Regions from separate parts of the Streptomyces sp. NPDC056144 genome, predicted to be linked through region 1. Evidence: riboswitches for the same ligand, from Rfam matches in the RefSeq annotation. Region 1 holds a riboswitch; each other region holds the start of a gene.
What was found. Region 1 has a riboswitch for cyclic di-AMP ahead of ACFC0Z_RS14635 (M23 family metallopeptidase). Riboswitches for the same ligand answer to the same signal wherever they lie in the genome.
Positions count from the first base shown of each region.

Region 1 (7,167 bases):
CAGATCGAGCCGTACGCCCCCGAGGTCGGGGCGGTGGCGCAGGTGGGGCGCGGTCGTCTTCAGCGCGACCGGGTAGCCGAGGCGGCGGGCGGCGGCGACGGCCGCGTCCGGGGTGGGCGCGGGGAGCGTGGGCCGGACGGTGATCCCGTACCGCGCGAGCAGCTCACCGGCGTCCTCGGCCCCGAGGGTCACGCCCCGCGGGTCCGCCGCGTCGGCACCGAGCACGCGCGCGATGAGCGCGGCGGCCCCCGGCTCGTCGATGTCCTCGTACTCGGGCACCCGCCCGGGCTCCGCGGCCTGCCGCCGCCACTGCCCGTACCGCACGGCCTCGGCGAGCGCCCGGACGGCCCGCTCGGCGGCGGGGTAGGCGGGGATGGTGGTGTGCGGACTGGCGGCGGGGGTGCCGTCCTGGGCGCCGCCCGGGATGCGGTCCTGGGCGCCGCCCGGGATGCGGTCCTGGGCGCCGCCCGGGATGCGGTCCTGGGCGCCGCCCGGGATGCGGTCCTGGGCGCCGCCCGAGGCGCCGGCGACCGCGTCGCCGGAGCCGTCGCCGTCGCGGTCGCGGTCGCGGTCGCCGTGGCCGACACCGGGCACGGAGCCGGAGCCGGAGGCGGGCCCAGCTGCGGCGACGGGCCCAGCTGCGGCGACGGGGCCGCTGGTCGGAGCGCCGCTGGAGGCGGGCGCGAGCCCGCGCTCGGAAGCGGGGGCGGGGTCGCCGCCCGGGCCAGGGGCGGAGGCGTGCGCGCTGCCGGCCGCGGGCGCGAGCCCCGAAGTGGCGCCGGAGGCGGGGGCGGAGCCCGAGGCGGGCGCGGAACCCGAGGCTCTCGGGGTCACCGGCGCGGGCGGTGCCGGGCGGGTGCTCGTCGCGACCGCGAGGGCCTCCGCGAGGCCGCCCATCTCGACGTGGACGACGACGACCGGCTTCGCCGAGGTCGGGGCGGAGGCGACGGCCTCGCGCAGGGCGGCGGCCAGGACCTCCCCGTCACCGGACTCGGTGGCGCCGTTCTCCCCCACCCACGGGATCGCGGTGACGACGACCGCGTCGGAGGTCTCGTCCGCCAGGGCCGCCGCGAGCGCGTCCCGGAAGTCGGCCGGGCCCGCCGCCGTCGTCAGGTCGAGCGGCCGCAGCGGGCGCAGTCCCTCCGTGAGGCAGGCGTCGTACGTGAGGAGGCCGAGCGACTCGGAGTTGCCGAGGATCGCGACGCGGGGCCCGGCGGGCAGCGGCTGGGCGGCGAGGAGGAGTCCGGCGTCGACGAGCTCGGTGACGGTGTCGACGCGGATGACCCCGGCCTGGCGGAGCAGCGCGGAGACCGTGGCGTGCGGGATGCGGGTGACGGGGACGCGGTGGCCGGGCGGGGCGCTGCCGCTGTGCCGGGCGCCCTTGACGACGACGACCGGCTTGACGGCGGCGGTGCGGCGGGCGAGCCGGGTGAACTTGCGGGGGTTGCCGATCGACTCCAGGTAGAGGAGGACGACGTCGGTCCCGGGGTCGTCGTACCAGTGCTGGAGGAAGTCGTTGCCGGAGACGTCGGCGCGGTTGCCGGCGGAGATGAAGGAGGAGAGTCCGGCGCCGTGCCGGTGGAGCCCGGCGAGGAGCGCGATGCCGATCGCGCCGGACTGGGTGAAGAGCCCGATCTTCCCGGCGGCCGGCATCTGCGGGGCGAGGGAGGCGTTGAGCCGGACGCCGTCGGCGGTGTTGATGATGCCGAAGGCGTTGGGGCCGATGATCCGCATGCCGTACGAGCGGGCCTGCCGCAGCAGCGCGCGCTGCCGCTCGCGGCCCTCGGTGCCGCTCTCGGCGTACCCGGCGGAGAGGACGACGAGGCCCTGGACGCCGTGTTCGCCGCAGTCGGCGACGACCTCCGGGACCCGTTCGGCGGGGACGGCGACGATCGCGAGGTCAACGGGTTCGCCGATGGCGCCGACGGAGGGGTGGGCGGGGACGCCGCCGATGGTGCCGGTCCCGTCGGTGAGCGCCGCGTTCACCGCGTACACCCGGCCGGTGAATCCGCCGTCGAGCAGGTCGCGCAGGACGGTCCTGCCGACCCCGCCGGGCGCGCGGCCGGCGCCGACGACGGCGACGGACCGGGGGGTGAGGAGCCGCTGGACGGACCGCGCCTCCGCGCGCTGTTCGCGGGCGCGCTGGACGGCGAGGGAGCGGTCGGTCGGTTCGAGGTCGAGGTGGAGGCGGACGGAGCCGTCCTCGAAGCTGCGCTTCTGGGTGTACCCGGCATCCGTGAAGACCTTGATCATCTTGGTGTTGGCGGGCAGCACCTCGGCGGCGAAGCGGCGGATGTCCCGCTCGCGGGCGACGGCCGCGATGTGTTCGAGGAGTGCGGAGGCGACGCCGCGGCCCTGATGGGCGTCCTGGACGAGGAAGGCGACCTCGGCCTCGTCGGCGGGTCCTGAGGCGGGCATGCCCCGGTCGTCGATGCGGTCGTAGCGGACGGTGGCGATGAACTCGCCGCCGACGGTCGCGGCGAGGCCGACGCGGTCGACGAAGTCGTGGTGGGTGAAGCGGTGGACGTCCTTGGCGGAGAGCCGCGGGTAGGGCGCGAAGAAGCGGTAGTACTTCGACTCGTCCGAGACCTGCTCGTAGAAGCTGACCAGCCGGTCGGCGTCGTCGGCGGTGATGGGCCTGATCCGCGCGGTGCCGCCGTCCCGGAGCACCACGTCGGCCTCCCAGTGATCGGGATAGGCGTGCTCCGACTGCTCCGAGGCGCTCTGCATGAGGTCAGCCTAAGGGCGGTACGGCTTGGCGGCATCGGTCGCGTCGCGCGTGCGCGACGGGCTGACGACGGGCAAGGTGGGGAGGGCCGAAAGGCGGTCCGATCCGGGCCGAAGGTCGGCATGAGCACCGCGCATCCCGTGAGAGACTGGTCTAGACAACCCGCTTGAGACTCGAAGGGCAACACCATGGCTGAGCGCCGCGTCAACGTCGGCTGGGCCGAGGGCCTGCACGCCCGCCCCGCGTCCATCTTCGTCCGTGCCGCCACGGCTTCCGGCGTGCCGGTGACGATCGCCAAGTCCGAGGGCACCCCCGTGAACGCCGCGTCCATGCTCGCGGTGCTCGGCCTGGGTGCGCAGGGCGGCGAGGAGATCGTTCTCGCTTCCGACGCCGAGGGTGCCGAGACCGCCCTCGACCGCCTCGCGAAGCTGGTCGCCGAGGGTCTGGACGAGCTCCCCGAGACCGTCTGATCCGGACTTCGCACGACGAATGGCCCGGCCGCCGGAATTCCGGCGGCCGGGCCATTCGCATTTCACGGCACCGTTTTCAGGCAGCAGGAAAAGACCGGCGCGAATAGCGGTCCGATCACTCTTCTTTGTATACGGCGCACACGTTAATTCCGACCGCTCGCCGTGTTGACGGCATGTTGCGAAACCCTCACACGGCCGTCTTCCGGCTTTTTGAGCCGGTGCAGCCCGAGCGTGCGTTCCGCGTGCAGCGCGGTCAGCGCCCTGGCCCGTTCGGCGTCGCCGCGCGCGACCGCGTCCACGATCGCGCCGTGCTCCGCCCAGGCCTCCACCGGCTTGGCCGGCTGGTCGACCGCGTACATCCAGGCGATCTTGTGCCGCAGCTGGGTGAGCAGCGCCGTCAGGGCGGGGCTGCCGGAGGCCTGCGCGAGCGTCTCGTGGAACCAGGCCCCGAGCGCGCGCAGATCCTCGCCCTGGCCGCGCCTGGCCCGCTCCTGCCCCAGCCTGACCAGGCCCCGCAGCACCTTGAGGTGCGCCTCCGTACGCCGCTGCGCGGCTCTGGCGGCGCCCAGCGGTTCGAGCAGCGCCCGCATGTCGAGGAGGTCGGCCGCCTCCTGCACGGTGGGTTCGGCGACGTGGGCGCCGGCGTGCCGCCGGGTGACGACGAAGCCCTCGGACTCCAGGGTGCGCAGGGCCTCGCGGACCGGGACACGGGAGACCCCGTAGCGGCGGGCGAGCTGTTCCTCGGTCAGCCGACCTCCCCGCTCGAAGACGCCCGAGACGATGTCGTCCCGGATCGCCGTGCATACCGATTGCGCGGGAACGCGCATGACCGACCTCCGCTTTCTTCCGCGAGAGTCCGACTCTATTGCAGCGGAGCGGAAATTCCGATGCCCCCTGTGAATTCAAAAAGCCCCGGCTCGGTACGAGCCGGGGCTTTCGTGACGCGGAACGCGCGAGGTGTCAGAGGCTGACGCCGCGGGCGCGGAGGTACGTGATGGGGTTGATGTCCGAGCCGTACTCGGCACCCGTCCGGGCCTCGAAGTGGAGGTGCGGGCCGGTCGAGTTGCCGGTCGAGCCTGAGATGCCTATCTGCTGGCCCGGCTCGACGGTCTGGCCGACGTAGACCCCGATGGACGAGAGGTGCCCGTACTGGGTGTACGTGCCGTCGTTCATCTGGATGACGATGTTGTTGCCGTACGCGCCGCCCCAGCCGGCCTCGACGACGGTGCCGGAGCCGACGGAGACGACGGTGCTGCCGTAGGCGGCGTGGAAGTCGATGCCGGAGTGGCTGCCGGAGGACCAGAGCGAGCCGCCGGTCTTGTAGCCGGTGCTCACGTACGAGCCGGCGACGGGGAGCTGGAAGGTGGCGAGGCGGCGGCGCTCGGCCTCGCGGGCGGCGCGCTCGCGCTCCTCGCGGACCTCCTTGGCGCGGGCCTCCGCCTTGCGCTTGGCCTCGGCGCGGGCCTTGGCCTCGGCCTTCGCCTTGGCGACGGCCTCGAAGGCCTCCTGCTCCTGGGCGGCGGCCTGGGCGTTGATCCGGTCCGCGAGGGAGTCCTCGGTGACCACCTGGGTCAGGCCGGTGTCCTCGGCGGAGCGGTTGTTCCCGTCGGCGGCGAGTGCCGGGGAGGCGAGGGTTCCGATGACGCCGGTGGTCGCGAGCGTCGCGACGCCCGCTATCCCCGCGCTGCGGCGAGCCATCCGGCTCGTCCCACGATGCTTCCCGGTGGCACGGGTGAACGCCAAGGCTGTTCCTTTCCTTCCTTCTCGCCTACCGGGTTAGCTGACGGGTTCGGAGCAGGAAGGTCTCCTACGAGCCCCTCCGTCGGTGACGAAGGCGCCCGATTCACCCCAGGGACTGTGGGTCCCCGGCTCCCCAGGCTCGCGCCTGACGGGGACTCGGCGATGACTGTCCGTCGCCGCGGGTGCGGCACGTACTACTGCCGGACAGCCGTCCCGACGCTATGCGGACCGTCTTCCCCGCACCAAACAGACACGCCTGTTTGTAAGACATGCCACAGGTCATACTGTCGACTTGTTCCCTATTCGGACATAACGGAAGGCCCCGACGGAACCAGGTCGAAACCAGGGCGTCGGGGCCTCCGTTGGCCGTCCGGCGAGCGAGCTGTCAGCCCGTCACCACCGTGACCTCGCCGATCCCGAGCGCGCGCACCGGCTCCGCGATCCGCGCCGCGTCGCCCACGAGGACGGTGACGAGCCGGTCCACCGGGAAGGCGTTGACCACCGCGGCGGTCGCCTCGACCGTGCCCGTCTCGGCCAGACGCGCGTACAACCGGGCCTGGTAGTCGTCCGGGAGGTGCTGCTCGACCTGGTCGGCGAGCGTCCCGGCGACCGAGCCGGCCGTCTCGTACTTGAGCGGGGCCACGCCCACGAGGTTCTGCACGGCGGTCTCGCGCTCGCCGTCGGTGAGGCCCTCGGCGGCGAGGGTCCGCAGCACCTTCCACAGGTCGTCAAGTGCCGGACCCGTGTTGGGGGTGTCGACCGAGCCGCTGATCGCGAGCATCGAGGCACCGCGCCCCTCGGCGTCGGAACGCAGCACCTGCCCGAAGGCCCGCACGCCGTACGTGTAGCCCTTCTCCTCGCGCAGGACCCGGTCGAGCCGGGAGGTGAGCGTGCCGCCCAGGCAGTACGTGCCGAGGACCTGCGCCGCCCAGGCGCTGTCGTGACGGTCCGGACCGATCCGGCCGATCAGCAACTGGGTCTGGACCGCGCCGGGCCGGTCCACGATGACGACCCGTCCGCTGTCGTCGGCGGTGATCGGCGGCATCGGCAGCGGCTCGCCGGGCCCGCCCGTCCAGGCGCCCAGCGTCTCGGCGAGGAGCTTCTCCAGGTCGACACCGGTCAGGTCGCCGACGATCACTGCCGTGGCGGTGCTGGGCCGGAGGTGGGCCTCGTAGAAGGCGCGGACCGCGGCGGCGTCGATCGCCTTGACGGTCTCCTCGGTGCCCTGGCGCGGCCGGGACAGCCGCGACTCGGCCGGGAAGAGCTCCTTGGAGAGCTGCTTGGCCGCGCGCCGCGCCGGGTTGGCCGCCTCGTGCGGGATCTCGTCGAGCCGGTTGGCGACGAGCCGCTCGATCTCCTCCTCCGGGAACGCCGGGGAGATGAGCGCCTCGGAGAGCAGCCCGAGCGCCTTGGGCAGCCGGGAGACCGGGACCTCCAGGGAGACCCGTACGCCCGGGTGGTCGGCGCCCGCGTCGAGCGTCGCGCCGCAGCGCTCCAGCTCGGCCGCGAACTCCTCGGCGCTGTGCTTGTCCGTGCCCTCGGAGAGCGCGCGGGCCATGATCGTGGCGACGCCGTCGAGACCGGCGGGCTCCGCGTCGAGCGGGGCCGGCAGGAAGATCTCCACGGCGACGACCTGCTGGCCGGGGCGGTGACTGGTCAGCACCGTCAGGCCGTTGGGCAGGCTGCCGCGGTCCGGGGCCGGGAAGGCCCAGGGCCTGGCCTCGCCGGGCGTCGGCCGCGGGTGGAAGTCCATGCTCGTCAAAGACGTGGCGGCGTCGGTCACTGGTCCGCTCCTTCTTCCTCGGCTGCGCCGTCCTCGTCGCTCTGTTCGGTGGCCACCGGCTCGTAGACCAGCACCGCGCGGTTGTCGGGGCGCAGCTTGGCCGCGGCGACCTCGCGCACCTCGTCGGCGGTGATGTCGAGCACCCGGTCGACGGCGGTGAGGGCGAGCTGCGGGTCGCCGAACAGGACGGCGAACCGGCACAGTTCGTCGGCGCGGCCCGCGACCGTGCCGAGCCGGTCGAGCCACTCGCGCTCCAGCTGCGCCTGCGCGCGCTCCATCTCCTCGGGCGTGGGGCCCTCGGCGGCGAAGCGGGCGAGCTCCTCGTCGACGGCCGCCTCGATCTGCGGGACCTCGACGCCGCCGGACGTCTTGACGTCCAGCCAGCCCAGCGAGGGCGCCCCCGCGAGCCGCAGCAGGCCGAAGCCCGCGGCCACCGCCGTACGGTC
Region 1 is NZ_JBHJVF010000004.1:126,880-134,046, reverse strand. It holds gene ACFC0Z_RS14650 (GNAT family N-acetyltransferase) at 1-2,730, opposite strand, end outside; gene ACFC0Z_RS14645 (HPr family phosphocarrier protein) at 2,917-3,198, shown strand; gene ACFC0Z_RS14640 (GntR family transcriptional regulator) at 3,342-4,025, opposite strand; gene ACFC0Z_RS14635 (M23 family metallopeptidase) at 4,159-4,941, opposite strand; cyclic di-AMP (ydaO/yuaA leader) riboswitch at 4,949-5,110, opposite strand; gene ACFC0Z_RS14630 (M16 family metallopeptidase) at 5,324-6,691, opposite strand; gene ACFC0Z_RS14625 (M16 family metallopeptidase) at 6,718-7,167, opposite strand, start outside.

Region 2 (7,167 bases), on a different contig from region 1:
GTGTACGCCTCGGTCCAGGCCTTCTCCGCCTCGACGGTCCAGGCGGAGCCGGCCGCGTGCGCGAAGGCGGCGACGAGGCTCTCGCCGACGGCGGCGTACAGGCCGGGGGTGGCCAGGAACTTGCGGTGGTCGCGGCCGAGGTGGGCCGCGTAGGCGGCGAGGGCGGGGTCCTCCAGGTGGGTCACCACATGGGTGAGCGCGGCGAAGAGCCGGTCCCGCTGCGGGGTCATGTCCTCGGGGAAGAGCTCGCGTACTCCCGGGTTGTGCCAGAAGAGGTGCGAGTAGAAGAACGTGACGGCGTGTTCGGCCCGTCTCTCGACGATCGCGAACGTACTTCTGAGCAGCTGGGGGTCCACTGACAAGAATCTAGGGCACGGCGGGATCACGCCGATCGCGGGTACGGTCGTCGGGTGAGCACCGTGCCTGTCCCGCCGCCCGCCCCCGAGCTCTTCACCTGGGAGTTCGCGAGCGATCCGTATCCCGCCTACGCCTGGCTGCGGGAGCACGCCCCCGTGCACCGGACGAAGCTGCCGAGCGGGGTCGAGGCCTGGCTCGTGACGCGGTACGCGGACGCCCGGCAGGCCCTGGCGGACCAGCGTCTCTCGAAGAACCCGGCGCACCACGACGAGTCCCCGCACGCCAAGGGGAAGACGGGCATCCCCGGCGAGCGCAAGGCCGAGCTGATGACCCACCTGCTGAACATCGACCCGCCGGACCACACCCGGCTGCGGCGGCTCGTGTCGAAGGCGTTCACCCCGCGCCGGGTCGCGGAGTTCGCGCCGCGCGTGCAGGAGCTGACCGACCGGCTCATCGACTCCTTCGTGGAGAAGGGGAGCGCCGACCTCATCCACGAGTTCGCCTTCCCGCTCCCCATCTACGCGATCTGCGACCTGCTGGGTGTGCCGCCCGAGGACCAGGACGACTTCCGGGACTGGGCCGGGATGATGATCCGGCACGGCGGCGGGCCGCGCGGCGGGGTCGCCCGGTCGGTGAAGAAGATGCGGGGCTATCTCGCGGAGCTGATCCACCGCAAGCGGGAGGAGCCCGGCGACGACCTGATCTCGGGGCTCATCAAGGCCTCCGACCACGGCGAGCACCTCACGGAGAACGAGGCCGCCGCCATGGCCTTCATCATCCTCTTCGCCGGTTTCGAGACGACCGTGAACCTCATCGGCAACGGCGTCTACCAGCTGCTGCGCCGCCCCGAGGAGCGCGAGCGGCTCCAGGCCTCGATCGCGGCGGGGGAGACCGGGCTCCTGGAGACGGGCGTCGAGGAGCTGCTGCGGTTCGACGGCCCGGTCGAGATGGCGACCTGGCGGTACGCGACGCGGGCGCTGACCATCGGCGGGCAGGAGATCCCGGCGGGCGACCCGGTGCTCGTCGTCCTCGCCGCCGCGAACCGCGACCCGGAGCGCTTCACGGACCCGGACGTCCTCGACCTCTCGCGGCGGGACAGCCAGCACCTGGGGTACGGGCACGGGATCCACTACTGCCTGGGGGCGCCGCTCGCCCGCCTGGAGGGGCAGACCGCGCTCGCGACGCTGCTGACTCGCCTGCCGGACCTGCGACTTGCCGCCGATCCGAACGAACTGCGGTGGCGCGGCGGGCTCATCATGCGGGGATTGCGCACGCTTCCGGTGGAATTCTCCCCTTCTGGGCGTATTGGGTGAAACACTGGGCTAGTTGACGGTTCGTCAGAACTGTGATCTTCGCGTGATCGGGGCTCCACCGACTTGTGACGAGCGTTCGAATGCCGCTACGTTTCCCGGCAACCTCAGCCGTCACGCGAAAGGCCTCCCTATGCGCTCCGGGAACGGACGACACCGCCGCCCCCGTCAGGCCCCCGCCCTCGTCGTCGCCGCGGGCGTGACCGGGTCCGCCATGGCGCTGCCGCTGCTCGCCACCGGCTCCGCGTCCGCCGCCGACGCCGCCACCTGGGACCGGGTCGCCGAGTGCGAGTCCGGCAGCCAGTGGAGCGCGAACTTCGGCAACGGGATGTACGGCGGTCTCCAGTTCACCCAGGAGAGCTGGGAGCGGAACGGCGGCCTCGCCTACGCGCCCAGCCCCGACCTCGCCAGCCGCGCGCAGCAGATCGCGGTCGCCGACAAGGCGTTCGTCGCCGGCGGCACGGACTGGGCGACCTGCGCGCCGATCGCGGGCCTGAAGAAGGACGGCAAGGCCACCGGGGTCGACCCGGGCCCGGCCACGCCCGCGGAGAGGTCCACGGGGCCCGTGGCGGAGTCCAACCGGACCTCGGGGGCGCCGTCGGCGGCCACGGCGACGCCTTCTGACACCCCCTCCACCGGTACGTCCGCCGGTACGCCGTCGGGCGCGGGCTCCCGTACGCCGGTGACCCCGGAGCGCTCGGTCGCCCCCGCGATCCCCGTCACGCCCGTGACGCCCGCCACCCCCGACGCCTCGGCCACGCCGGACTCCCCGGCGACGTCCGTCACCCCGGGCACGTCCACCCCGCCTGCCACGCCCGGCACGCCCGGCACTCCTGGCACGGGGAAGCCCTCGGACCCCGACGCGCCCGGCACGCCCACCGCCCCGGTCGCGCCCGACGCCTCCGTGACGCCCGTCGCCCCCGGGGCGCCCACCACGCCCGTAACGCCCGGTACGCCCGAATCGCCCGGCGTGTCTCCGGGTGACGCCGCGTCGGTCGCGCCCGGCACCGGCAAGCACCGGGGGGAACCCGCCCCGGAGGAATCCGGCACAACGGACAAGACCGGCACGGCGGACGTGGCGCGGTCCGCGACTGACGCGTCGAAGGATTCGGGCACAACGGACAGTCAGGGCGCTTCGGACGCGTACACGGTGCGACCGGGTGACAACCTGTCGGAGATTGCACAGGAGAACGAACTCCCCGGCGGCTGGAACGCCCTCTACGACGCCAACCGCGGGACGGTGGGGGCCGATCCGGACCACATCCTTCCTGGTCAGAGCCTCGACCTGACGGTCGGTTCGGAGTCGAAGGGGGAGTAGTTCGCGGCTGTATGTCCGGATTTGGGTAAGTGAGACATGGGTCTCTTCACCCCAACTGGCGTGTCACTACCGCGAACTTTGCTTCCGTCACCTCCCACCTGCGCAAACACCCCCCGCCGGAGGGCAAGTAGGGGCGATTTTTCCGCAATGTCGCCCTTTGAGCTTCCGGCGGGCTTGTGCCTATGGTCGTAACCGCTCGCCACCGCGGGCCCCGTCGACCGAAACGCCGAATCCTGCCGTCGGTCGAGGGAACAGTCGTCGCGCAAGCGCCGAAGGCAGGAGTGGGGGACCCAAGGTAAGTGCCGGTCCCGGCCGTTGAGAGACGGCCGAGAACGGCTTGGGGTGAAGCCGCGTGCAAGGACACGCGGCCGGGCAACTTTCCGGCCCGAACCCGACAGCTCACCTCACAGGCGTCGGTGAGGAGAATCCCCATGCTGTTTTCCGCCAAGGGCAAGCACCGTCGTCCCTCCAAGGCCACCCAGGTCGCCGCTCTCGTCGGCGTGACCGGCGTCGCCGTCGCCGCCCCGCTGATGACCGCGGGCACCGCCTCGGCCGCCACCGCCTCCGAGTGGGACCGCGTCGCCGCGTGCGAGTCCGGTGGCAACTGGTCCATCAACACGGGCAACGGCTACTACGGCGGCCTCCAGTTCTCGCCGTCCACCTGGGCCGCGTACGGCGGCACCGCCTACGCCCCGACCGCCAACCAGGCGTCGAAGTCCGCGCAGATCGCCGTCGCCGAGAAGGTTCTCGCGAGCCAGGGCAAGGGCGCGTGGCCGAGCTGTGGCGTGGGTCTCTCCGGCGCCTCGTACTCCGGCGGCTCGTCGAGCTCCTCCAGCTCTTCCAGCTCCTCCAGCTCGTCCTCGAACTCGGGCTCCTCCTCCTACTCCAAGAAGAGCTCCTCCTCTTCTTCGAGCAGCTCCAGCAGCTCGAACGGCTACACCAAGAAGCGCACGGCCGAGCAGCCGACCACCCGCAGCGAGCAGCGCCAGGCCCCGAAGCAGTCGACGCAGCAGTACGCCGCGCCGAAGGCCTCCGCCAAGAAGACCGTCACCACCCCGACCGGCCAGACGGTCAAGAAGGGCGACGGCGAGTACACGGTCAAGGCCGGCGACACGCTCAGCAAGATCGCTCAGGCGCAGGGCGTCACGGGCGGCTGGGCCAAGCTCTTCGACCTGAACAAGGACATCGTCGACAACGCCGACCTCATCTACGTGGGTCAGCAGCTCCACCTGAAGTAAGTCTGACGACGACTCCGCGGTGACCACCCCGGTCCGGCGCGCCCTTCCCCCGTGCGCGCCGGACCGGGGTTCTCCTTTTTCCGGGGCATTCGCCGATTACTGTCCAGTAATTCTCGGGTCCTTCGTCCCGACATGCCCACCCTTGGGCCCTTTTTCGTCCCAGGGGGCGGGCGCACGGCTGGCCGGAGCCCCGGAGACGGTTAGGCTCTTGTCGCAAGGCCAAGCGACCCTGCACCGGACCTTGCGTCACATCCAGCGTCACATCCCAGAAGGAGATGCTCGTGCCGTCCATCGACGTCGTCGTAGCCCGGGAAATCCTGGACTCCCGAGGCAACCCCACGGTCGAGGTCGAGGTCGGCCTCGACGACGGCAGCACCGGCCGTGCTGCTGTTCCGTCCGGCGCCTCCACCGGTGCCTTCGAGGCCATCGAGCTCCGCGACGGTGACCCGAACCGCTACCTCGGCAAGGGTGTCGAGAAGGCCGTCCTCGCCGTCATCGAGCAGATCGGCCCGGAGCTCGTCGGCTACGACGCCACCGAGCAGCGCCTGATCGACCAGGCCATGTTCGACCTGGACGCCACCGAGAACAAGGGCTCGCTCGGCGCGAACGCCATCCTCGGCGTCTCGCTCGCCGTCGCGCACGCCGCCTCCGAGGCGTCCGACCTCCCGCTCTTCCGCTACCTGGGCGGCCCGAACGCGCACCTGCTGCCCGTTCCGATGATGAACATCCTCAACGGTGGGTCGCACGCCGACTCCAACGTCGACATCCAGGAGTTCATGATCGCCCCGATCGGCGCGGAGTCCTTCTCCGAGGCCCTTCGCTGGGGTGCGGAGATCTACCACACGCTCAAGAGCGTGCTGAAGCGCAAGGGCCTCTCCACCGGCCTCGGCGACGAGGGCGGCTTCGCCCCGAACCTCGAGTCGAACCGCGCCGCCCTCGACCTCATCGTCGAGGCCATCAAGGAGGCCGGCTACGCCCCCGGCACAGATGTCGCGCTCGCGCTCGACGTCGCCGCGTCCGAGTTCTACAAGGACGGCAAGTACGAGTTCGAGGGCAAGTCCCGCTCGGCCGCCGAGATGACCGAGTACTACGAGGAGCTCGTCGCCGCGTACCCGATGGTCTCCATCGAGGACCCGCTGTTCGAGGACGACTGGGCGGGCTGGAAGGTCCTCACCGACAAGCTGGGCGCCAAGGTCCAGATCGTCGGCGACGACCTCTTCGTCACCAACCCGGAGCGTCTGGCCCGCGGCATCGAGGAGGGCACCGCGAACGCCCTCCTGGTCAAGGTCAACCAGATCGGTTCGCTGACCGAGACCCTCGACGCCGTCGAGCTCGCCCAGCGCAACGGCTTCAAGTGCATGATGTCCCACCGCTCCGGCGAGACCGAGGACGTCACCATCGCCGACCTCGCCGTCGCCGTGAACTGTGGCCAGATCAAGACCGGCGCCCCGGCCCGCTCGGACCGCGTCGCCAAGTACAACCAGCTCCTGCGCATCGAGGAGATCCTCGATGACGCCGCGGTCTACGCCGGCCGCAGCGCCTTCCCGCGCTTCAAGGGCTGAACACAGCCCTAGGCAGTTCCGTACGTCCCCGTACTCGGTCCCGTACCGTGTGCGGGGACGTACGTATGAACAGGGGAGGCGACCTGACATGGCCGTGAAGGACCGGGACCGGTTCTCGACCGCTACCCGGATCAAACTGCTCGGCGAGCAGACCGCGGCCCGTGTCTACCGTTCGCAGACCCGGCGGCAGGCCCGCCGCTCCCGGCTCACCGGGCGCGCGGCCTTCCTCGCCCTCGTCGTCTGCTCCCTCGTCGTGGCGCTCGCCTACCCGATGCGGAGCTACGTCTCCCAGCAGGGCGAGATCGCCGACCAGGAACGCAGGGCCGCCGAGACCGCGCAGCGCGTCGAGGAGCTGAAGGACGAGAAGGCCCGCCTCCAGGACCCGGCCTACGTCCGGCGCCTCGCCCGGGAACACCTGCACTACGTGCTCCCCGGCGAGACCGGCTTCACCGTGAACGACCCCGACGCGGAGCAGCGGCCCCGCGCCGGCCAGGAGGCGGCGGACCGCCCCTGGTACGACAACCTCTGGGACGGCGTCGACAAGGCCGACAGGCCCTGAGACCCCCCGCCCTCCCCGGCACCCCCTCCGCGACAGACCCTTGCAAGGCAGACAGGCAGCAGACATGGAAACGCCCCCTCCGCAGACCGACCGCACCGAGCCCACCGCGACGGACATCGAGGCCTTCGAGCTCCAGCTCGGCCGCCCGCCGCGCGGCCTGCGCGCCATCGCGCACCGCTGCCCGTGCGGCCAGCCGGACGTCGTCGAGACGGCGCCCCGGCTCCCCGACGGCACCCCCTTCCCGACCACGTACTACCTGACGTGCCCCAAGGCGGCCTCGGCCATCGGCACGCTGGAGGCCAACGGGGTCATGAAGGAGATGCAGGCCCGGCTCGCCACCGACCCGGAGCTCGCCGCCGCCTACCGCGCCGCGCACGAGGACTACATCGCGCGCCGTGACGCGATCGAGGTCCTGGAGGGCTTCCCGAGCGCCGGCGGCATGCCGGACCGGGTCAAGTGCCTGCACGTCCTCGTCGGCCACTCGCTGGTCGCGGGCCCGGGCGTGAACCCGTTCGGCGACGAGGCGCTCGCGATGCTGCCGGAGTGGTGGGCCAAGGGCGCGTGCGTGACCCCGTGCGGCGAGAAGAAGGAGGGCGAGGAGCAGTGACCCGAGTCGCCGGAATCGACTGCGGTACGAACTCCATCCGCCTCCTCGTGGCGGACCTCGACCCGAAGACGGGCGACCTCGTCGAGCTGGACCGCCGGATGACGATCGTCCGGCTCGGCCAGGGCGTCGACAAGACCGGGCGGCTCGCCCCCGAGGCCCTGGAGCGCACCTTCGCGGCCTGCCGCGCGTACGCCGAGGTCATCGAGGAGTTCGGCG
Region 2 is NZ_JBHJVF010000008.1:193,036-200,202, forward strand. It holds gene ACFC0Z_RS24595 (globin domain-containing protein) at 1-356, opposite strand, end outside; gene ACFC0Z_RS24600 (cytochrome P450) at 411-1,670, shown strand; gene ACFC0Z_RS24605 (transglycosylase family protein) at 1,801-2,985, shown strand; cyclic di-AMP (ydaO/yuaA leader) riboswitch at 3,243-3,413, shown strand; gene ACFC0Z_RS24610 (transglycosylase family protein) at 3,417-4,223, shown strand; gene eno (phosphopyruvate hydratase) at 4,499-5,785, shown strand; gene ACFC0Z_RS24620 (septum formation initiator family protein) at 5,874-6,344, shown strand; gene ACFC0Z_RS24625 (DUF501 domain-containing protein) at 6,409-6,951, shown strand; gene ACFC0Z_RS24630 (exopolyphosphatase) at 6,948-7,167, shown strand, end outside.
Region 2: linked by a shared signal. The riboswitch ahead of ACFC0Z_RS24610 (transglycosylase family protein) and the one ahead of ACFC0Z_RS14635 (M23 family metallopeptidase) in region 1 are both predicted to bind cyclic di-AMP.

Region 3 (7,167 bases), on a different contig from region 1:
GTCGACATGCGGAAGATCCGCACGATCATCGACACCTACACGGAGACCGGGTCGGAGGAGTTCGCGCGCGCCCACCACGGCTTCGCGACGACCGGCGCCGAGGCCCGGCGCCGCCACCTCCTCCAGTCGCTGCTCCAGGCCGAGGGCATGCCGGTCGCCGGGTACGAGGAGCGGTTCGGCTCCTCTCCGTTCGCGGACTTCGGTCCGGAGCTCGGCCGCTTCGAGGGGTACGGCTGGCTCGACGCGGACGCCCCGGCCGGGCTGCTGCGCCTGTCGCCCGAGGGCCTCGCGCACTCCGACGGGCTCGGGCCCGAGCTCTTCTCCCCCGCCGTGCGGGCCGCCATGGCCGCGTACGAGCTGAAGTAGGCGGTCGTCGTGGATCTCACCGTGCTCTACCGGGGGCCGCTCTCCTCCTGCGACTTCGACTGCCCGTACTGTCCCTTCGCCAAGCGCCGGGACAGCCGGGAGCAGCTGCGCGCGGACCGGGCCGCGCTGGAACGGTTCACCGGCTGGGCGGCCGCGCAGACCGGCGACCGGCTGCGCATCCTCTTCACCCCGTGGGGCGAGGGCCTGGTCCGCTCCTGGTACCGGCGCGCGCTGGTGGAGCTGTCGCGGCTCCCGCACGTCGAGCGGGTCGCGATCCAGACCAACCTGAGCTGCCGCACGGAGTGGCTGGCGGAGGCCGACCCGTCGAGCGTGGCGCTGTGGTGCACGTACCACCCGGGGCAGACGCCGTTCGAGCGGTTCCTCGGCAAGTGCCGGGAGCTCGCGGAGCGGGGCGTCCGGTTCAGCGTGGGCGTGGTCGGCCTGCCGGAGCACGCGGAGGAGGCGCGGCGGCTGCGGGCCGCGCTGCCGCCCCACGTCTACCTGTGGGTGAACGCGGCCGAGGGGCACACGTACACCGACGCGGAGGCGGCGGAGTGGACGGCCCTCGACCCGCTCTTCCCGTACAGCCGGCATCCGCACCGTTCGGCCGGGCTGCCTTGCCGCACGGGCGAGTCGGTGATCTCGGTGGACGGCGAGGGGACGGTGCGGCGCTGCCACTTCGTCAGGGCCGAGCTGGGGAACCTGTACGACGGCTCGTACCGCGCCGCCCTGCGTCCCCGCGCCTGCCCCCTCGCCGTCTGCGACTGTCACATCGGGTACGTCCACCTGGAGACGCTGCCGCTGTACGACGTCTTCGCCGGCGGGGTCCTGGAGCGGATCCCCGCCGCGCGTCCCCCCGGCCTGCCCCTGGGGCTCACAGGGGCATGAGATCCGGGCGCTTGGCCTCGACGTGGTCGCCGGAGCTCTCGCCCCGGAGCCGGCGGCCGATCCAGGGCACGAGGAACTCCTTGGCCCAGTGGAGGTCGTCGCGCCGGACCTCCAGGGTGCCGCGCACCGGCAGCGGCGGCCAGGGCTGGTCCGGGTCGGCCGGGACCTCCATACCGAGGACCTGGGCGGCGCGGAGCGCGACCCGGGTGTGGCCGTCGGGCGAGAGGTGGAGCCGGTCGTCGTCCCAGGCCCGCCGGTCCTGCACGGACTTCAGGGACCACAGGTCGAGGACCGGGCAGTCGTACCGGTCGGCGATGGACCGCACGTGCGCGGTGTACGTGGCGATCTTGCCCCGCAGGTGCTTGAGCACGGGGACGTCACGGGTGTCGAAGCCGGTGGTCACCATGACCGTGCCGACGGCGGACGTGAGGTCCGCGACGGCACGCTCGAAGCGCTCGGCCACGTCGTCGGGGTCCGTGCCGGGGCGGATGATGTCGTTGCCGCCGGCGCAGAAGGTCACCAGGTCGGGGGCGAGTTCCTTCGCCCTCGGGACCTGTTCCGCCACGATCTGGTCGAGCAGGCGTCCCCGTACGGCCAGGTTGGCGTAGCGGAAGGCGTCGTGCTCCGGCAGCTGGTCGGCGAGCAGGACCGCGAAGCGGTCCGCCCAGCCGACGAACGTCCCGTCGGGCCCGGGGTCTCCGACGCCCTCGGTGAAGCTGTCACCGATCGCCGCGTACGACCCGAATGCGTTCTTGTCTTCTGATCTCGAATCGTCTGCCACGGGAGCACATCCTTCCCTTTCGAATGTGACCTACGCGACCGTAGGGAGGGGTTGACGAGCAGTGACATATGCCACCGATAAAGATTCTCCCAAGACGGAATACGAGAACGGCCCGGCACATGAGTGCCGGGCCGTCTCGCTGTCAGGTGTCTCAGATGGAGACGCCGTGGCCGCGCAGGTACGCGAGCGGGTCGATGTCCGAGCCGTAGCTCGGCGAGGTGCGGATCTCGAAGTGCAGGTGCGGGCCGGTGGAGTTGCCGGTCGAGCCGGAGAGGCCGATCTGCTGACCGCCGCTGACCTGCTGGCCGGCGGAGACGGCGAGGGACGAGAGGTGCGCGTACTGCGAGTAGTTGCCGTCGGCGTGCTGGATGACGACCTCGTTGCCGTAGGCGCCGCTCCAGCCGGCGGAGACGACCGTGCCGGCGCCGACGGCGCGGACGGTGGTGCCGGAGGAGGCGATGAAGTCGGCACCGGTGTGGTAGCCGGAGGACCACATGGAGCCGGAGGCGCGGTACGGGGTGGAGACGCCGTTGCCGACGGGGGCGACCCAGCCGGACGAGGTGGCGGCCACCGAGGTGCGCTCGGTGCTGCGGGAGGCGCGCTGGGTGTCGCCGTTCTTCGCGGAGGACGAAGAGGAGGAGGCGGAGGACGAGGAAGAGGAGGCCGCGGAGGACTTCTTCTTGGTGTGCTTGGTCTGCGCCTTCTCGGTGCTCTTCGGGGCGGCCTTCACGGCGGCGGCCGAGGTGCTCTTCGCGCCGAGGGTCAGCTTCATGCCGGGCATGATCAGCGACGGGTCCGCGCCGACGACCTGGCGGTTGTCCTCGTAGAGCTTCTCCCAGCCGCCGGCGACGTTCTGCTCGTCGGCGATCTTCGAGAGGTAGTCGCCGCTGACGACGGAGTACGTCTTCGGGGCCGCCTTCACGGCGGCGGGGGTCGCCTTCACCGCGGCGGGGGCCTTCACCTGGGCGGCGACGGCCACGGCCTGGGCGGGGACGGTCGCCGGGGCGGCCTGCTCGGCGGCGTAGGCCCCGGTGGCGCCGAAGATCGGCAGGGCGACGACGGCGCCGCCCGTACCGGCGGCGACGAGGCCGCGGGTCAGGGGGCTGAACTTGGGACGGCGGTGCTTACCCTTCGTGGGCATGGCGAATTCCTCTCCGGCGCCTACGAGGTGAGCTGTCGGGTTCGGACTGGAGATGCCCGGCCGCGTGTCTCACGCGGCTTCACCCCAAGCCGTCCTGCGTCGCGGGACCGGCGTCTTTCCTGGGTCCCCCGCTCCTGCCACGCATGGGATGAGTGCGGATTCCGGGCGGTGGCAGGATTAGGCGGTCCGACCGGATTGATGGCGACGCTAGACGAGCGGGGTCGGAGCAAACAAGCCGCACTTTTCCTTTCTCAAGATCGGCGGCTAATTCCGGGCCGAATTCCGATCACCCTGCGTGGATGACGGTCCCTCGATTTCCTTTTCATGCACGGGAATTGCTCCGGGCCTCCGACCACGATCCGTCACCTCTATGACCCTGCTCACCAGCGCCCGCCCATCTCACCTGCAAACGGGGCGCGTTGTGGCCTAGACCTCATAACGGACAGATCGACCATTTCGACCAGATGGGGTGCGCCGACACGGCGTCACCTGGATGATTGCCCCAGGAACCGACTCGCGTGCCCGGCACCCGAACACCGACCACCAGGAGCATCCGTGACGCAGCAGCTGCCGCAGGTCCCGCCCACCGACGCGAACGAGCCCGAGCTCGCCGAGGTCCGCAACTTCCGGGACGTGGGCGGCCTGCCGACGACGGACGGGCGCGCGGTGCGGCCCGGGCGCCTCTTCCGCAGCGGCCACCTCGCCCACGCGACCGAGGAGGACGCGGCCTTCCTCGCCTCGCTGAACCTGCACACCGTCTTCGACTTCCGCAACGCCGCCGACCGCCAGGTCGAGGGCGCGGACGTCGAGCTCCCCGGCGTGCGGAACGTGAACATACCGCTGAGCGACCCGGCCGACGGCAAGGAGTTCTGGAAGATGGTCCGCGACGGCGACGTCGCGCAGCTGCGGGAGATCCTGGGCGAGGGCAAGGCCGCGGCCCGTATGTCCGATTCGTACCGCTCGATGCTGGTCGAGCGGACCGCCGAGCACAGCCGCCTCCTGCACGCCCTGGCGGAGGACAGCGTCCCGGCCCTGATGCACTGCGCGGCCGGCAAGGACCGCGCGGGCCTCTCCATCGCGATCACCCTGCTCGCGATCGGCGTCGAGCGGGAGGCCATCGAGGCCGACTACGTGAAGTCGAACGCTCCGCACCGCCGCTACAAGGTGCGACGCAGCTCCACCACGACGGACGCCATGTCGCCCGAGGTGATGGAGCTGCTGAGCCCGCTCTTCGACGCGCGGGTGGAGTACCTGCGGGCCGCCCTGGAGTCGGTCGAGGCGACCTGGGGTTCGGTGGAGGCGTACCTCACGGAGGGCCTGAAGCTCTCTCCGGAGACCCGCGAGCGCCTGCGCGGGCAGTTCCTCACCGAGGCCTGAGCCCGCCGGACGGGCCCTAGCCGTTGCCGCCCATGGAGAACAGCAGGTAGAGGAAGCCGGCGAAGAGGTGACCGGCGATCAGGTAGGCGAAGAGGCGGAGCACGAGCCCCTTCGGGAACTTGCCTTCACCGCGCTCTTCGCCGGTGACCGCTGCGGACTTCTCGGACATGTCGGTCCTTTCGGGGTGAATCAGCGCCGGTGCGGGGTCCCGTCGCCGAGGCACAGCTCGGCGACGGGGCTCTGCATGAGGGTGTGGACGAAGAGCAGCTCGGCACCGCCGCGCGTGGCGGCGCCGATGCGGTGCGGGGTGAGCGAGTCGAAGTGCGCGCTGTCCCCGGGATCGAGGACGTGCACGGCGTCGCCGAGCGCGAGCCGCACCTGGCCCTCCAGGACGTGGATCCACTCCTCGCCCGGGTGGACGCGCACGATGTCGGCCTTCGTGGCGTACGGGACGTGGACGCGGAGGCACTGGAGGGCGCGCCCGGCGCCGCCCGCCTGCCGGTAGATCCAGCCGTCGGCCTCGACGGGATCGGAGCGGCCGGCCCGGACGACGGGGTCGTGCTCGGGAGGGGTCTCGCCGAGCAGCTCGGAGACCGTCGTACCGTAGGTACGGGACAGGGCGAGCAGCATCGGGAGCGAGGGCTGCCGGTTCCCCGTCTCCAGCCGGGAGAGGTGGGCCGGCGAGAGTCCGGCCCGGTGGGCGGCGGCCTCCAGGGTGAGTCGCCGGCGGCGGCGCAGGGCCCGCAGCTGCGGGGCGACGTCCGGCAGGAGGTCGGGCGCGCCGGGAGCGGCGGCGGCAGGGTCCGGGGAGCGGTCCCCGGGGACGTGGTCCATGCGTCCATTCCGCCAGGATCATGCCTCTGAGGCAAGTTTCTTGCCTCAGAGGCAAAACTTCGCGTGATGATCCGTACTGATCCGTGATGATCCCGGGATGCCGCGGATCAGCGCTGCGCGACCGCCTGCTTCACCAGTGTGCGCCCGAAGTCCCACATCAGCCCGCCCCCGCCGTGCGCGTCGTCCATGACCGCCGTGAAGGCCCTGACGAACCGGTCCACGTCCGCCTCGTCGATGACCAGCGGCGGGATCAGTTTGATCACCTCCAGGTGGTCCCCGGAGACCTGGGTGAGGATCCGGTGCCGCTGGAGCAGGGGCACCACGACCATCTGGGCGAAGAGGCCCTTGCGGGCCGCCTGGAGCATCGCCCACCGGCCGCGCAGCCCCAGCGAGGTCGGCCGGCCGAACTCGATCCCGATCATCAGACCGCGCCCCCGCACCTGGTGCAGCAGCTCGTACCGGGGTACGAGCTCCGCCAGGCGCGAGCGCAGCAGCCCGCCGACCCGCCGGACGTGGCCGACGACGTCCTCGTCCTCCATGACGGAGAGCACGGCGAGCCCGGCGGCCATGGCCTGCGCGTTCGCACCGAAGCTCGCCGAGTGGACGAGGACCCGGTCCATCGAGGAGTAGACCTTCCTGAAGATCCAGTCCTTGCCGAGGGTGGCGCCGACCGGCACGTACCCGCCGGAGAGCGCCTTGGCGACGCACACGAGGTCCGGCTCGACGCCGGGCTCGTGCTGGTACGCGTAGAAGTCGCCGGTCCTGCCGAGGCCGGTCTGCACCTCGTCGGCGACGAGCAGCGCGCCGTGCCGGTGCAGCAGCTCCTGGGCGGCACGCAGGAAGCCGGGCGGTGCCTCGTGGACGCCCTTGCCCTGGATGGGCTCGACGACGAAGGCGGCCACGTCGCCCTTGCGCAGCTCCCGCTCCAGGGCGTCGAGGTCCCCGAGGGCGATCGCGGTGTCCGGCAGGAGCGGGCCGAAGCCCTCCCGGAAGCCCTGCTCGCCGTTGACGGAGAGCGCGCCGGTGGTGAGTCCGTGAAAGGCGTGCGCGCAGTAGAGGACCCTGGGCCGCCCGGTGGCGTACCGGGCGAACTTGAGGGCGGTCTCGACGGCCTCGGTGCCGCTGTTGCCGAAGAAGACCCGGTCGAGGTGGGGGCTGTGGGCGAGCAGCCGCTCGGCGAGGAGGCCGGGCAGCGGCTGGCAGTCGAAGCGGGTGAGGTCGGCGAGCTGGGCGTCCAGGACGTCGTGGAGCGCCTTGCGGACGACGGGGTGGTGCCGCCCGAGGCCCATGACGCCGAAGCCGGCGAGCATGTCGAGGTGGTCGACGCCGTCGGCGTCCCAGAAGTGGGCGCCTTCGGCCCGCTCGTAGACCTTGTCGAAGCCGATGGTGTGGAGCATGCGCGGCAGCTGCGGGTTGAGGTACCTCGCGTGCAGCTCGTACCGCTCGCCGCCGCGCTCGGCGAGCAGGGCCCGCAGGTCGAACTCCCCGCTCATCGGAGCCGCCTCACGCCTTGTTCCCCGAGCCCCCGGAGACGGTCTCCCGGACCGCCCGCAGGGATTCCTTGAGGGAGCCCATGGTGGCGAGGACGGCGGTGGGCTCGTATCCGCAGTGCGCCATGCAGTTGGCGCAGCGCGGGTCCTTTCCGCGGCCGTACTTGTCCCAGTCGGTCTCCTCGATGAGTTCGCGGTACGTGGGGACGTAGCCGTCGCTCATGAGATAGCAGGGGCGCTGCCATCCGAAGAGGGAGTAGTTGGGAATGGCCCAGGCGGTGCAGGGGAAA
Region 3 is NZ_JBHJVF010000001.1:227,447-234,613, reverse strand. It holds gene ACFC0Z_RS01050 (STM4012 family radical SAM protein) at 1-366, shown strand, start outside; gene ACFC0Z_RS01045 (STM4011 family radical SAM protein) at 376-1,254, shown strand; gene ACFC0Z_RS01040 (SGNH/GDSL hydrolase family protein) at 1,241-2,035, opposite strand; gene ACFC0Z_RS01035 (peptidoglycan DD-metalloendopeptidase family protein) at 2,187-3,176, opposite strand; cyclic di-AMP (ydaO/yuaA leader) riboswitch at 3,181-3,337, opposite strand; gene ACFC0Z_RS01030 (tyrosine-protein phosphatase) at 3,732-4,553, shown strand; gene ACFC0Z_RS01025 (DUF6126 family protein) at 4,570-4,722, opposite strand; gene ACFC0Z_RS01020 (XRE family transcriptional regulator) at 4,743-5,387, opposite strand; gene ACFC0Z_RS01015 (aspartate aminotransferase family protein) at 5,495-6,880, opposite strand; gene hpnH (adenosyl-hopene transferase HpnH) at 6,891-7,167, opposite strand, start outside.
Region 3: linked by a shared signal. The riboswitch ahead of ACFC0Z_RS01035 (peptidoglycan DD-metalloendopeptidase family protein) and the one ahead of ACFC0Z_RS14635 (M23 family metallopeptidase) in region 1 are both predicted to bind cyclic di-AMP.